One region of the Pseudomonas sp. gcc21 genome, then DNA from elsewhere that is predicted to be linked to it. Evidence: predicted binding sites of a transcription regulator. Region 1 holds the regulator's gene; the other holds the start of a gene.
What was found. The regulator LexA, encoded in region 1, represses DNA repair genes until DNA is damaged. The targets are predictions, from matches to a motif close to CTGTNTNNNNANACAG.

Region 1 (7,451 bases):
ATCATGTCCGGATGCGTCCCGGCAGCAGGATTGACGACGAGCGCCAGGCACGCATAGGGCAGCCCCAGCTCGCGGGCCAAAGCGGCCTCCGGCATGCCGGTCATCCCTACAATGTCACAGCCATCGCGCTGGAGCCGCCGTATCTCGGCTGCGGTTTCCAGGCGCGGGCCCTGGGTGATCGCGTGCACGCCATGGGGGCTGTGAGCAATCGACTGGCGCGCCATCACGCCGACCAGCTTCTTGCGCAGACTCTCATCATAGGGATAGCTGAAATCGATATGCGTGACGTGCTCGAGATCCACCTCGAAAAAACTGCTGTCACGGCCCCAGGTGTAATCGATTAACTGGTCAGGCACGCAAAAGTGTCCTGAACCCATCGCACTATGGATGCCGCCGACGGCGTTCACCGCGATCACTGCGTCAGCGCCAGCCTCTTTCAGAGCCCAGATGTTGGCTCGGTAATTGATCTTGTGAGGAGGCAGACGATGCGGATTTCCGTGACGCACCAGAAACAACACTTCACGGCCGGCCAGCAAACCTTTCATGACCGGTCCGGACGCTCGGCCAAACGGAGTCGATGGGTCCAGCTCGGCGGTCACCTGGAGCTCCTCCAGCTGGCTCAGCCCAGTGCCACCGATGATCGCGACGCTGTCCATCAGAGCAGCTCCAGGCGTTTCAGCAAGCTGGTTGCCTGCAGCCAGGCGGGAGACGACTTGTACTCTACACCGGGGCGCTGACGGGCTAGCATTCGGCCAAGATTATCAGGCGGTTGCACGCCAATCTTTTGGACGTGCACCAGTGCCTGCTCCGCAGCGTCGCGATCGTTACACACCAGCAACATATCGCAGCCAGAATGCAACGCCGCATCAACACGCTCGCTCATCCCGCCCACCGCGTGGGCACCAGCCATGGTCAGGTCATCACTGAAAATGACTCCTTCAAAAGCCATCTCGGCGCGCAGGATGTCTTGCAGCCAGCGCCGAGAAAAACCGGCTGGCAGCTCATCTACAGCGGGATAGACGACGTGAGCGGGCATGATTCCGTCAAGTCGGGAGGCTAACGCTGCGAAGGGCTTGAGATCCGACGCGCGAATGTCCTCTTCTGAGCGTTCATCAACCGGCAGAGCAAAATGAGAGTCTGCCTCGGCCCAGCCATGGCCGGGGAAATGCTTGCCCGTCGCAGCCATGCCGGCGTGCTTCAGACCTTGAATGTAGGACGCGGCCAACCGGGTCACTTGCTGCGGATCACCACCCAGTGAGCGGTTACCGATGACGGCACTGCGGCCATAATCAAGATCCAGCACCGGAGCAAAACTGATATCGATGCCGCACGCGAGCATCTCTGTGGCCATCACCCAGGCCGCGGCAGTGGCTGCCTGTTCGGCTTGTTCTGCTGGTAGCGCCGCCACGTCACCCAGCGCAGGGAGTCGCAGTACGCCATTGCGCAGACGTTGCACCCGTCCGCCTTCCTGATCGATGGCAATAATCATATCCGGACGCACCGCACGGATGGCTCTGACCAGTTCGCGCACCTGCATTGGCGATTCGGTATTGCGGGCAAAAAGTATGATGCCGCCGACTTCCGGCTGTCTGAGTATGTCGCGGTCGGCCGCAGTGAGCCACGTACCTGCGACGTCCAGCATCAGGGAACCTTGATTCAAACCTATTACTCCTGCCTAGCTAAGGGGTGATGGCAGCGGCATGAACGCTGCGGGGACTTATTCTTCAATCTGGACCTTGCAACCGACCGGCGTCATGTCGAAAAGCTCGATAATGTCGCTATTGCGCAGACGGATGCAGCCGTGGGACAAGGGTACGCCCATAGGTTGATCATCGCCGGTGCCGTGAAGATAGATGTAGCGTCGCTGGGAGTCGCAGCTACCGCCACGGTTGAAGCCGGGGCGCTCGCCGCACAGCCAGAGAATTCGTGAAAGAATCCAGTCTCGCTGAGGATGCTGCCTGGCCAGTTCGGCCGTCCAGATCTCGCCGGTGGTACGCCTGCCGATAAACACCGCGCCCTGGGGCTCGCCTGCGCCGATACGCGCACGTACACGGTGCAGACCGCGCGGCGTGCAACCGCTGCCATTGCGTTCGCCAGGCCCATTGACGGCGGTGGAGATGGGGAACGTGCAAAGCAGCCGACCGGATGCGTATCCGGTTAGCTGCTGAGAAGAAATCGATATATGAATCAGATCCAGCTGCATGCGCGCCCCTGCGAAAGTGCACACGATAACGGATCAGAGCATCAGAGGTAAGCCCATCAGACCGATTCCAGACGCGCCTCTGGAACGACAGCTCGCGCCATCGCACTCCCGTCGGCACGCATGCCGGCAGCAAGGAACGGGACCATCAGCCTGAGTACACGGTCCACGCTATGGTGAACGCCGAACTCGTCTTCAGCGATCGCCCGGAGCGCCTTCATACTGGACATGGTAAATGCGGCACTTCCGAGCATGAAATGCACTCGCCAGAATAGCTCATCGGGCGGCAGTTGCGGCGCGGCCCGGTATACCAACACCATATAGCGCTGGAATACCTTGCCGTATACTTCCCCCAGATACTTGCGCAGATGGCCCTGGCTTTGGCTGAAAGCCAAGCCCAGCAAGCGCATGAAAATCGACAGGTCATTACCGCTTCGGGGTTTGACCGTCAGCACCTGACGCACCAGCATCTCAAGCAGCTCTTCCAGGCTGGGGTCATCGTCCTCTGCGGCCTCCTGCCGGCGGTCCAGCTCCCGCTCCAGGCTTGAGACGAACGGATCGAGGAACCGCACGAACACCGCCTGTATGAGCGCCTTCTTCGAACCGAAGTGATAATTCACTGCCGCCAGGTTCACCCCTGCCTTACTGGTGATCAGTCGTAAGGATGTTTCTGCAAATCCTTTTTCGGCAAAGGACCGCTCAGCAGCATCGAGAATTCTTTGAACGGTATCAGAATGGGCCATCTGGATTCCAAGTACGCCAACGTGTGTTTGAAACATACGTTTCAAACGGTCTGACTGTCAAGCTCAGCGCATACGAGCCTCTTGGCAGGTATGGTTCTAACCAATCTGCGTGCGAGGCGCAAGTATTTGGAGCCAGGCAAGCTTGTACTGACAGATCAACTGTATATAATCACAGCTACTGTATAAAAAAACAGGCACAACCCAAATGCAAAAGCTCACCGCACGGCAGCAGCAGATTCTTTCCTTTATAAAGGATTATATGGATGCCCACGGATACCCGCCTACGCGTGCGGATATCGCCCGGGAAATCGGCTTCAAATCACCAAACGCTGCCGAGGACCATTTACGCGCGCTTGCTCGCAAGGGGGCTATCGAGATGATACCCGGAGCATCGCGCGGGATACGCTTACCTGCCGATACGCTAAATGCTGCAGAGGATCGCCTACCGGTTATCGGCCAGGTTGCTGCGGGGGCCCCGATTCTGGCAGTCGAGAACATCGAAGATCATTGCCGGGTCGACCCTGATTTTTTCCATCCCAGGGCTGATTACCTGCTCAAGGTAAAAGGCATGAGCATGAAAGATATCGGTATTTTCGATGGCGATCTGCTGGCCGTGCATAGAACCACTGAAGCACGCAATGGCCAGATAGTCGTTGCACGCATAGACGATGAAGTCACCGTCAAACGCTTCATGAAAAAAGGCCGCAAGGTTTCACTGATTGCCGAAAACCCGGACTTCGCGCCAATAGATATCGATCTTGCCGAGCAGGAACTGACTATTGAAGGGTTGAGCGTCGGCGTTATACGCCGCTGACCATTTGCCGTTTACGCCAGGAGCTGACCATGCCGTACTTCCAGGAAACGCGTCTCGAACAGTCTGATCTCATCAGGAATGCCCTGCTCGCGTCCCGCTACAGGGCACCACTGGGGCTGATGAAACAGCAGGCGGCCACCGAAGTTGCCGAAAGCAATGAAGATACAGGGTTCAGTGAGATCTGCCTGAATGGTTCTCCGCGGCAGTGCATGCAATGGCTCGCACCGGTTCTGCGCGATCTGAGCCAGACAAGAACGCCGCGCTGGCTGACCTTGATCGACCCACCGGAAAACCTGAGCCATACCTGGTTACGCTCGGCCGGGCTGGACCCGAGCCAGATTTTGATCGTCCGCCCGAAGCGCAGCATGGATTGCCTGACGTTCTGCTGCGAGATTCTAGCGCTGGGTAACAGTCACACGGTGGTCAGCTGGTTGGCAGCAGGGGCGCGTGAGGCCAAGATGCTGGAAGGCGCCGCTCGCAAAGGGAACTGCCGCAGCCTGAACGTGCGGCTCGATGCAGCCCGAGCCGCCTGAGTCGCACTGTCAGGCAATAACAGATCAGTGCAGGACCCGATCCTCCGGGATGGTATCGTCTTCTTCCATCACCTGCCCCGCCACCTGCATGCCGGCGCTGATCATTGCCTTGGCGACTTCAATGTAATGGCCCTGCAGAAAATCCTTCGCGTCGGGCGAGAACTCGATGACCAGCAAAGGCTCACCGTCCTCATCGGAGCGTCGCAGCGCGACCTTACCGTTGGGGAGCTCAACTATTTCGAGAAAGGGTGAAGGCATGTTCTGGTCTCCTGGCTACTGGCGCGCAGTGTACCACAGACGCAGCAGACCGGCTCCGCGTAACGCCCACTCAGGCTTGACAGCAACCCGCGAGGAGCGAGGCTGGCTGGCTGGCGAAAATCAATATTCCACCATTCCGTCACGGTAGCGGCTGATCAGCTCATTCAGCGCACCGATGGCGTCATCCGCATCATCCAGTGACCACTCGGCGCGAGCACTCGCCGCACTGCTTGCTATCAGCCCGTCGTTCTGCGGCTTAGTGGCGGCCTGCACCGGTGGCGCGTGCAGGGCTAGCCAACCGGCGAGCAACCGTCCCAGCCAGGTTTCTCTCTCACAACCCAACTCGCTCAGCTCAGCCAGCTCAGGCCCGGGAAAACACCTTGCCGCCTCCCCGTCCAGCGCCTGTTCCACTGTACGCACGTCCATGAGCGGCCAACGGTAACGATCAGCTACCTCGTGGACGATGGCCAGTACCGTACGATACAGGTGAAAAAGCGCATGCTCCCGGTGATAAAGCGCCTGGCTCCGGGCGTCCAGCGCCTGGGAGCCCTCCGCTTCTCGCCACGCATCCAGTGCCTTACGTGCGAAAAACAATGCCTGATTGGTTCGGGTGTAGACTTCGTTAGCCATGTTCAAGCCTCTTTGCGCTTGGCCTTGGTCCGTCCGTCTTCGATCGTCCAGCCCTTGTCGCCGTGGAATGCGCGCCATCCGGTGGGCTTCCCGTCGACCTCACTCTGCACATACTGCTCTTTCGTCTTGCGGCTGTAACGTACAACCGTCGGATTGCCTTCCGGGTCAGCAACCGGCGCGTCCATCAAAAAGTGATACTTGGGATCGATCTCCGACTTGTGCGGCAACAACTCCTTGACCAAGGGTGCGCGCGTCTCCCTGTTCTTGGGAAATTTGCTGGCAGCCAGGAAGAGCCCCGACGCACCGTCACGCAGGATATAGACGTCGTCTACCTTTTCGCACTTCAGTTCCGGCATGGGCACCGGGTCCATTTTCGGCGGCGCTGCCTCGCCACTTCTCAGCAGCTTGCGCGTGTTCTTGCAGTCAGCGTTGGTACAGCCGAAATACTTGCCGAAACGGCCGGTCTTCAGCTGCATTTCACTGCCACATTTGTCGCATTCGATAACCGGGCCATCGTAGCCCTTGATTTTGAAGTGGCCTTCCTCGACTTCAAACCCGGTGCAATCAGGGTTATTACCGCATACGTGAAGTTTGCGGGTTTCATCAACCAGATAACTGTCCATCGCTGTAGAGCAGATAGGGCAACGGTGCTTGGCGCGCAGAATCCGCGATTCGCCCTCTTCGTCGTCAGCGGCAACTTCGTTACCAGGCACCAGATTGACCGTCTCCTTGCAGCGTTCTTTCGGCGGCAAGGCGTAACCGGAGCACCCCAGAAACACGCCGGTCGAGGCGGTACGAATCATCATCGGCCTGCCACAATTGGTGCAGGCGATGTCGGTTGGCGTAGGCAGATTGGCGCGCATGCCCTTGCCTTCGTCAGCCGCAGCTGCAGCGCCGAGCCTCTGTTTGAAATCGGAATAGAAGTCGTCGAGGACCCGTTTCCATGGCACGTCACCCTGGGCAACGTCGTCAAGCGACTCCTCCATACGCGCTGTAAAGCCATAATCCATCAGATTGGGAAAGCTTTCGCTCAACCGCTCGGTCACGATATCGCCCATTTTCTCAGCGTAGAAACGGCGGTTGTTCAGCTCGACGTACCCACGCTCCTGGATCGTGGAAATGATTGAGGCATAGGTCGATGGCCGACCAATTCCGCGCTTCTCCAGCTCCTTGACCAGGCTCGCTTCGGCGTAGCGCGCCGGTGGTTTGGTGAAATGCTGCTTGGGCTCCAGCTTGTTGAGTTTGAGGGCGTTATCCATCTGCAGATCCGGCAGCACTTCATCCTCGCCGCCCTTGCCCTGGGGCGGCATAACCCGGGTGTAACCGTCGAATTGCAGAATGCGACCCTTGGCGCGCAGATCAAAATCACCGGCTTTGACCGTAATACTGGTAGACAGATAACGCGCCGGCGGCATCTGGCAGGCAACAAACTGACGCCAGATCAGCTCGTACAGACGCTCAGCGTCGCGCTCCATGCTTTTCAGATCAGACGTCTTGGTCTTGACATCGGAGGGACGTATCGCCTCGTGGGCTTCCTGGGCGCCTTCCTTGCTGCTGTAGAGATTGGGCTTTTCCGGCAGATACTTGTCGCCGTAATTCTTCTCTATGAAGTCACGCGCCATGGCGATGGCGTCGGCTGACAGATTCGTAGAGTCGGTACGCATGTAAGTGATGTAACCCGCTTCATAAAGTCGCTGGGCCATCATCATGGTCTTCTTCACGCTGAAACCCAGACGCGTGCTGGCTGCCTGCTGCAGGGTCGAAGTTATAAAGGGCGCATTGGGGCGCGTGCTGGTCGGCTTGTCTTCGCGCTTGGCAACGCGATACTCGGCGCCCTGCAATTTACCCAGCGCGGTGTCGGCCTGCTCCTTATTGAGCGGACGGAATGCTTCGCCCTTCTCACGGACCACTTCGAAGCGCACGGCCTCCGCCTTGGGCGAATCCAGCAGCGCATGGATTTCCCAGAACTCCTCGGGAATGAATGCGCGGATTTCACGCTCACGATCAACGATCAGCTTCACCGCGACGGACTGTACGCGTCCAGCGGACAAGCCACGGGCAATTTTCTGCCATAACAACGGCGAAACCATATAACCGACGACGCGGTCGAGAAAGCGGCGCGCCTGCTGGGCATTGACGCGATTGATATCCAGCTCACCAGGCGTGGCGAAGGCCTCCTGAATGGCCTTCTTGGTGATTTCGTTGAAGACCACGCGCTTATAACGGGCATCATCGCCGCCGATGGACTCGCGCAGGTGCCAGGCGATGGCTTC
Region 2 (7,451 bases), 1.4 Mb from region 1:
CCCTTCACTTGCATCAGCCTTGACCCAACCAACTCCTTGCGTTGACGCTCGCCCAGATCATGCCAGACGACCACATTGATCATTCCGTACTCGTCTTCCAGGGTGACGAAGATCACGCCGCTGGCCGTACCGGGCTTCTGCCTGCCGGTGACCAGGCCTGCAACGATGACGGGGCGGCCATGTTCCAGCTTTTTCAGCTCCTTTGAAGAACGGCAACGTCGCATCCTGAGTTGTCTGCGCAGCAGACTCAAGGGATGCGGGCCAAGCGTCGTACCCGTGGTGGCGTAATCGGCATGCAGGTCTTCACCGACCTGCGGTAACGGCAACACAACACCTTGTTCCTGTGCCGAGGGCAGTCCGGCAAAAAGCGGTAGTTGCGGCTCTACCCCGGCAACCGCCCAGCGCGCCTTGTGTCTGTGACCAGCCAACCCGCGTAGCGCCCCCGCATCAGCCAGCAGTTCCCGTGCACGGTTATCAAGGCGACCGCGCTGGACCAGATCAGTCGTATCCGAGAAAGGCTTGTCGCTGCGGGCAGCTGTGATCCGCTGGGCATCCTCTTCGCGAAATCCCCGCACCATTCGCAGCCCCAGTCGTATGGCCAGCTCCCCGCCCCGCCCAGGCTCAAGGGTACAGTCCCAATCACTGTAACGGGCATCCACCGGAAAAGTTTCAATGCTGTGGCGCCGTGCATCCTGTAGCAGCTGGTCGGGGCTGTAAAAACCCATGGGCCAGCTGTTGATCAATGCGCAGATAAAGGCCGCCGGTTCATGACATTTCAGCCAGCAGCTGGCATAGGTCAGCAGAGCAAAACTGGCTGCATGGGATTCCGGGAAGCCGTAATTTCCGAATCCTTTGATCTGCTCGAAAATGCGTTCGGCGAATTCCCGTGTATAGCCCCGTGCGAGCATGCCTTCGGTCAGGCGTTTCTGATGAGGTTCCAGACCCCCGAGGCGTTTCCAGGCGGCCATGGAACGGCGCAGCTGGTCTGCCTCGCCGGGGGTGTAACCCGCCGCTACGATTGCCAGCTCCATCACCTGCTCCTGAAACAGCGGCACGCCAAGGGTGCGCTCGAATACCTGACGCAGGGCTTCAGATGGATACGTCACCGGCTCCTCGCCGTTTCGCCGGCGCAAATAGGGATGCACCATATCGCCGACAATCGGGCCGGGCCGAACAATCGCCACTTCGATGACCAGATCGTAAAAGGTTCTGGGTTTGAGTCGCGGCAGCATGGCCATCTGTGCCCGCGATTCGATCTGGAAAACGCCAACAGTATCCGCCCGACTGATCATCTCGTAGGTAGCAGAATCTTCAGCGGGAATGGTCGCCAAAGTCAGATCCCGTCCACGATGCAGGCGCAGCAGATCGAAGGTCCTGCGCAGCGCACTGAGCATACCCAGGGCCAGAATATCCACCTTGAGCAGACCCACCGCATCCAGATCGTCCTTGTCCCACTGAATGATGGTACGGTCATCCATGGCGGCGTTTTCAACCGGCACCAGGGTTTCCAAAGGCTGTTCGGAGATGACGAATCCGCCTGGATGCTGGGACAGATGCCGCGGAAAGCCGACAAGCTCGCCGGTCAGGGTCAATACCCGCTGTAGCACAGGATTAGTTGGATCAAAGCCTGCCTCACGCAGCCGCTCTTCGGAGGGCACCTTGCTGCTCCATTTGCCACAACAATCAGCCAGAGCACTTATCTGATCGGGTGGCAGGCCCAGCGCCTTGGCCACATCCCGGATCGCCCCGGCCCCGCGATAACTGGAGGCTACAGCAGTCAGCGCAGCGCGGCGGCGGCCATAGCGGTTGAAGACGTACTGGATGACCTCTTCACGCCGGTCGTGCTCGAAATCCACATCGATATCCGGCGGTTCGTTACGTTCCTTGGAGATGAACCGCTCGAACAACATGTTCATCCGGGCCGGATCGATTTCGGTAATGCCCAGCGCGAAACACACGGCCGAGTTGGCAGCCGAGCCGCGGCCCTGACAAAGAATATGGCGACTACGGGCGAAACGGACGATGTCGTGCACTGTCAGGAAATAACTCTCGTAGTGCATCTCAGTGATCAGGTCGAGCTCTGCCTCGATCTGCTGCAGTACTTTATCCGGCGCACCTTCAGGCCAACGCCAGCGCATGCCCTCCTCGGTCAAGATGCGCAGCCAAGTGGCTGCGGTCTGGCCCTCCGGAACCAACTCACGCGGATATTGATAACGCAGCTGACCAAGATCGAAGGTACAACGCTCGGCAATACGCAGGGTTTCGGCTAACAACTCATCGGGATACAGCTCGGACAACATGGGTTGAGGACGCAGGTGTCGCTCGCCATTGGGAAACAGATGCTGCCCGGCTTCGGCTACCGTGCAGTGATGACGGATGGCGGTCATGGTGTCCTGCAATGCGCGACGGCCGCGGGCATGCATATGCACATCGCCTGATGCCACGGCAGGAATCTCCAGAGACGCGGCAAGCCCCAGCAACTGATCCAGCCGCCTGGCATCATCCGGCCCACGATGCAGTTCAACAGCCAGCCACAACCGATCGGGAAAATGCTGTTTGAGCCAGTATCCGATGTCAGGGGTCGCTTGCTGTTCGGGTATCCAAAGCGCCAGCAGACCGGTTAGTGATTCATCAAAATCACTTCGTTCCAGTCTGTATTCGCCTTTGGGCGCGCGCCTTCGGGCAACCGTTACAAGCCGGCAGAGGTTCTGGTATCCAAGCAGATTTTCCGCCAATAGAACCAGCTTGAGACCGGCCTCGACCTGCATTTCACTGCCGACTATGAGCGGGACGCCAGTTTGCCGTGCGGCCTGCCAGGCGCGGACGATGCCCGCCAGTGTGCATTCATCGGTAATGGCCAATGCGCGATAGCCATGCCCCCGGGCACGTTCAAACAATTCCAGGGCGCTGGAGGCGCCACGCTGGAAGCTGAAATTGGACAGGCAATGCAGTTCGGCATAACCGGTCATGCGAACCATCCATGCAGCATCAAGGGCCCGGAATCGCCCACCCGCCGATAGGCCCAGGCCAGTTGGCCGGATTGAGTTCTGAGCAGGTAATAATCCCTGCGGATATCTCCGCCATCCCACCAACCGGACTCGATGCGTTCAGGCCCTGCCAGAATCTGGCATCCAGCGAACTCTGTGGCCACCGGTTCGCTCAACAGCCAGGCAGGACGCAGCCGCTGACTTGGTTGCCCAACCAATTCAGCAGCCTCGTTGCTGGCTTGCCATGCCCGTTCCGGTCGGTGATCAGCCTGTATGTGCAATCCGGTTACGGCGTCATCCCCAAGCCGGGCGCGCAGGCGTTCGCGCAGCTGTTCCCAGGGAAGCGATTGATGCGCCCGCTCGGAAAACAGCTCGCGGTGCTCGGGTACAAATACGGGAAGATCCCGCGCAATCAGCCGCAGCGAGAGAACAGGCTCAGGTAACTGCAACTGCTCCAGTCGGCCGCGTGCCAGTTCGAACAACATGGAGGCTTCACGTTCGGTGTTCAACAGCCCGATAGGCAGCAGTGTGTCCTCTCGATCACGGTGCTCCAGGTGCAGGGTGAAACGCTGCACCCCGCTGTCCCGGCCTGCCAGATAGGCAGCCAGATCGGAGGTCAGGCGACGCAGGGGGAATAACAATGCCTGATGCGATTCCACCTCGAAATTCAATTCGATACGGCTGTCGAAAAAATCCGGCGGTGCATAACATTCCAGCGCAAGGTGTCGCGCGCCCAGCAGGGTATCGATATGTATGAGTACATCCTTGCTGAAGCGCCGCGCGATACTGTCCCGGGGCAAGCGCAGAATCTGTTCCAGATTGCGTATACCCATGCGCGAGAAGGCGACGGCAGCGCTGCGTTCCAAGCCGAGACGATCGACCGGTAACCGGCCCAGTATCTTTCGTAGTTCTTGTTCGTCCACAGCGAGGCCATCATGGCAATTGACCAAGGCCCTCGCCGCAGCCGCATTGGGCGCCACCACGATACGGTGCTGAAAGCCCAGTTCAGTCAATTCCTTTCTCAGCAGGGACTCGAAACGCGGCCAGGGACCAAACAGGCTGTAACTGGATTGCACCTCCAATAACACAGCGCGCGGGTAATGCAGACTCACATGCGAACTGAAGCGATAGGCCCAGGCGGCAAGAAATTGATGCCAGCGTTCAATCTCGGCCGGATCATATTCCGCTGAGGCAAACGCGGTAGTAATGGCCTGGGCTGCGGTCAAAGACTGACCAGGACGCAAGCCAAGCGCTCGTGCGGCTGGATTCATGGCTTGCAGTACGCGGCGCTGGGCCGGGCCGCTCAACAATACCAGCGGCGCTTCAGGGTCGTCGCGCGTCCGGAGAACGGCGTCCAACGCCAGTTGCGGCAGGAGAATACAAGCCCAGCGCATAATGACTACTCACTGCAACGCGGCGAAGGGAAGCGGAGTCGCTGGCGCGATACCGCCACGGCACTTGAGAACACGTAATTGGCTGGATCCTGACTCTAGCAACAGACGCAGCGCCGCGGGGGAAGGATTGACCGCTTCTTCGGCCGGGCGGTAAGCGAAGGCAAGGGTTTGCCCTGTTTCAGCAGCCACTTGTAAGCGCCGCATGGAGCGATCATCTGCACGCTGCGGCCAGCACAGCACTGCCCCGTTGCATCCTGATCGCAGGCACTGCTCAGCTGCCCAAAGCGCTTCGGCGCCCTGCGCATTGACGAGCATCAGATGGCGAAGATTTATTCCCGCGGCGTGCCATGCCGGCGCAAAAGGCACATGGGGTGGCGCCACAAGCACCACTTTTTCCCCTGCCTGGGTCAATCGCGCCAGGGTGGGCCATATCAGCCTCAACTCACCGCTTCCCTCGGCCTGAAAGAGGATTTCACTTAACGCAGCCAGGGGCCAGCCGCCTGAGGGCAACAGCGCATCCAGCCCGGCATTACCGGTTGGATAGCCGATACGCTGCGTGCTGGTCTGCCGGCCTTTCCATATCCGGCGCTGATCCAGCAACCTGTCCAGAGCTACAACCGCGCCCATCACACTCTCCTGAACACGTGGTCAGGCGGAACGCCAAGAGTGAAAAAAGAAATACTGCGATGCATACAGGCCACCCGTTTACTGTATAGATATACAGCTTATTCAGGCGGCGACAGCGGGTCAATCTGAAAAATCACAACTAGATGAGCGGCCAGGATTACTGATCACTGATAAATGGATGAGGGCTTTGGGACAGTGCGCGGTAGAGCTGCCACGCGTTCACGAGCTTCAACCCGTGGTTAGCTGGATGTGTTCGTACGCCTGAGCAATGTATCTGTCTATCAACGCGCGAGTTGTGACGAACCATTGTCGTCGGGGCCCGGCCCCGAAGCGCTTGAAAACCTGGCTTGATCAATCGGCGCCGGACATGCTTCCGGCAAGCCAATCCAGATCTTCGGGACGAGTAACCTTGATGTTGTCAGCACGCCCTTCGACCAGAAGTGGCGCATGACCTGCCCATTCCATGGCTGATGCCTCATCAGTGATGGCGACGCCAGCCGCGAGCGCGCCAGACAATGCCTTGTGCAAGGTTTCGAGTCGGAACATCTGTGGCGTGTACGCCTGCCAGAACATACTGCGGTCCGGGGTTGCGGTGACTCTGCGATCTGCGCCAGCTTGTTTGAGGGTATCGCGCACCGGGACCGCCAACAGTCCACCGACAGGATCATCGGCAAGCGTTTCCAGTAATCTGTGCAGATCACTCGCGGCCAGATTGGGACGCGCCGCATCATGCACCAGCACCCAGTCTCCGGGTTTCGCACCTTGCCCAAGCAGCGCATCCAGACCATTGAGAACTGAATCCGCCCGTTCACGCCCGCCTGGAGCGGTAGAAATCCGTGCGTTGCGCGCACATGAAAGACCAGCCCAGTAAGGGTCTTTTTCAGCCAGGCAGACGACGAGACCCTGCAGGCTGGGGTGGTTCAGGAAGCAGTCAAGGGTATGTTCAATAAGGCTGCGACCAGCCAGGGGGAGATATTGCTTGGGACGGTCCGCCTGCATGCGCGAGCCGATACCGGCGGCAGGGATGACTACCCAGAAGGGTAAAACATTCATTTATTCCGAACTCAGCTGATATAGCGTCTCGCCATCGCGGATCATGCCAAGCTCCTTCCTGGCGCGTTCTTCGATAGTTTCCAGACCTTGTTTGAGTTCGATTACCTCAGCGGTCAGTACGCGGTTGCGCTCCAGCAGCTGTTCGTTTTCACGCTTCTGCTCGGCGATCTGTTGGCTGAGCTGAGTCACATGCGCCAGACTGCCCTCGCCTACCCACAAGCGATATTGCAGGCCAGCCAGTATTACCAGTGCAATTACCCAGAGCCACTTCACGTGTTTATCGCCTCCAATGGCGTTACCTATCCGCACCGCTTGCCAGCCTATCAACCGGCCAGCACCTGCACCAGTCCCCGCTTCGTGAACCAGAGCCAGAAACGACAAGGCGCTGAACAATGCCAGCGCCTGTCAGGTTTCGTCAATAATCAGCGATCAGCCACGAAACTCGGCACGGCCCTTATACGGAGCAGAACCGTCCAGCTGCTCTTCAATACGCAGCAACTGGTTGTACTTGGAAACGCGGTCCGAACGGCACAGCGAACCGGTCTTGATCTGGCCTGCGGCGGTACCCACTGCCAGGTCGGCAATGGTGTGGTCTTCAGTCTCGCCGCTACGGTGAGAGATGACGGCGGTGTAACCGGCAGCCTTGGCCATCTGAATGGCTTCCAGCGTTTCGGTCAGCGATCCGATCTGATTGAACTTGATGAGGATCGAGTTACCGATGCTCTTGTCGATCCCTTCCTTGAGGATCTTGGTATTGGTAACGAACAGATCGTCACCGACCAGCTGAACCTTGGCGCCGATCTTGTCGGTCAGGACTTGCCAGCCGTCCCAATCGGACTCATCCATACCGTCTTCGATGGAGATGATGGGATAACGCTCGGAGAGGCCTGCCAGATAATCAGCAAAACCAGCGGCATCAAACACCTGGCCTTCACCAGCCAGATCGTATTTGCCGTCCTTGTAGAATTCGCTCGAGGCGCAATCCAGCGCCAGGGTCACGTCATCACCCAGCGTATATCCGGCATTCGCCACCGCCTCGGCGATTGCGCCAAGCGCGTCTTCGTTGGAGCTCAGGTTCGGTGCAAAACCGCCCTCATCACCGACCGACGTGCTCAGGCCGCGCGCCTTCAGAACAGCCTTGAGGTGATGGAAAATCTCGGCACCCATACGCAGGGCATCAGCAAAGGTCTTGGCGCCAACCGGCTGGACCATGAACTCCTGAATGTCCACATTGTTATCAGCGTGCTCGCCACCGTTGATGATGTTCATCATGGGTACCGGCATGCTGTATTGGCCAGGTGTTCCGTTCAGGTCGGCGATATGCGCATACAAGGGCACACCCTTGGACTGCGCGGCCGCCTTGGCTGCAGCGAGGGATACGGCGAGGATC

Region 2: a site for LexA is predicted at 5,090-5,105, ahead of imuA (translesion DNA synthesis-associated protein ImuA). Genes of this name have one in related genera too.

Annotation. Positions count from the first base shown of each region.
Region 1 is NZ_CP051625.1:1,295,343-1,302,793, forward strand. Features, by position in the region: gene HG264_RS06155 (S-methyl-5'-thioinosine phosphorylase) at 1-656, opposite strand, end outside; gene nagZ (beta-N-acetylhexosaminidase) at 656-1,642, opposite strand; gene HG264_RS06165 (L,D-transpeptidase) at 1,718-2,203, opposite strand; gene HG264_RS06170 (TetR/AcrR family transcriptional regulator) at 2,260-2,943, opposite strand; gene lexA (transcriptional repressor LexA) at 3,149-3,757, shown strand; gene sulA (SOS-induced cell division inhibitor SulA) at 3,787-4,290, shown strand; gene HG264_RS06185 (hypothetical protein) at 4,315-4,548, opposite strand; gene HG264_RS06190 (DUF6586 family protein) at 4,669-5,178, opposite strand; gene topA (type I DNA topoisomerase) at 5,181-7,451, opposite strand, start outside.
Region 2 is NZ_CP051625.1:3,839,426-3,846,876, reverse strand. Features, by position in the region: gene HG264_RS17850 (error-prone DNA polymerase) at 1-2,969, opposite strand, end outside; gene HG264_RS17845 (DNA polymerase Y family protein) at 2,966-4,381, opposite strand; gene imuA (translesion DNA synthesis-associated protein ImuA) at 4,391-5,008, opposite strand; gene ispD (2-C-methyl-D-erythritol 4-phosphate cytidylyltransferase) at 5,360-6,061, opposite strand; gene ftsB (cell division protein FtsB) at 6,062-6,334, opposite strand; gene eno (phosphopyruvate hydratase) at 6,491-7,451, opposite strand, start outside.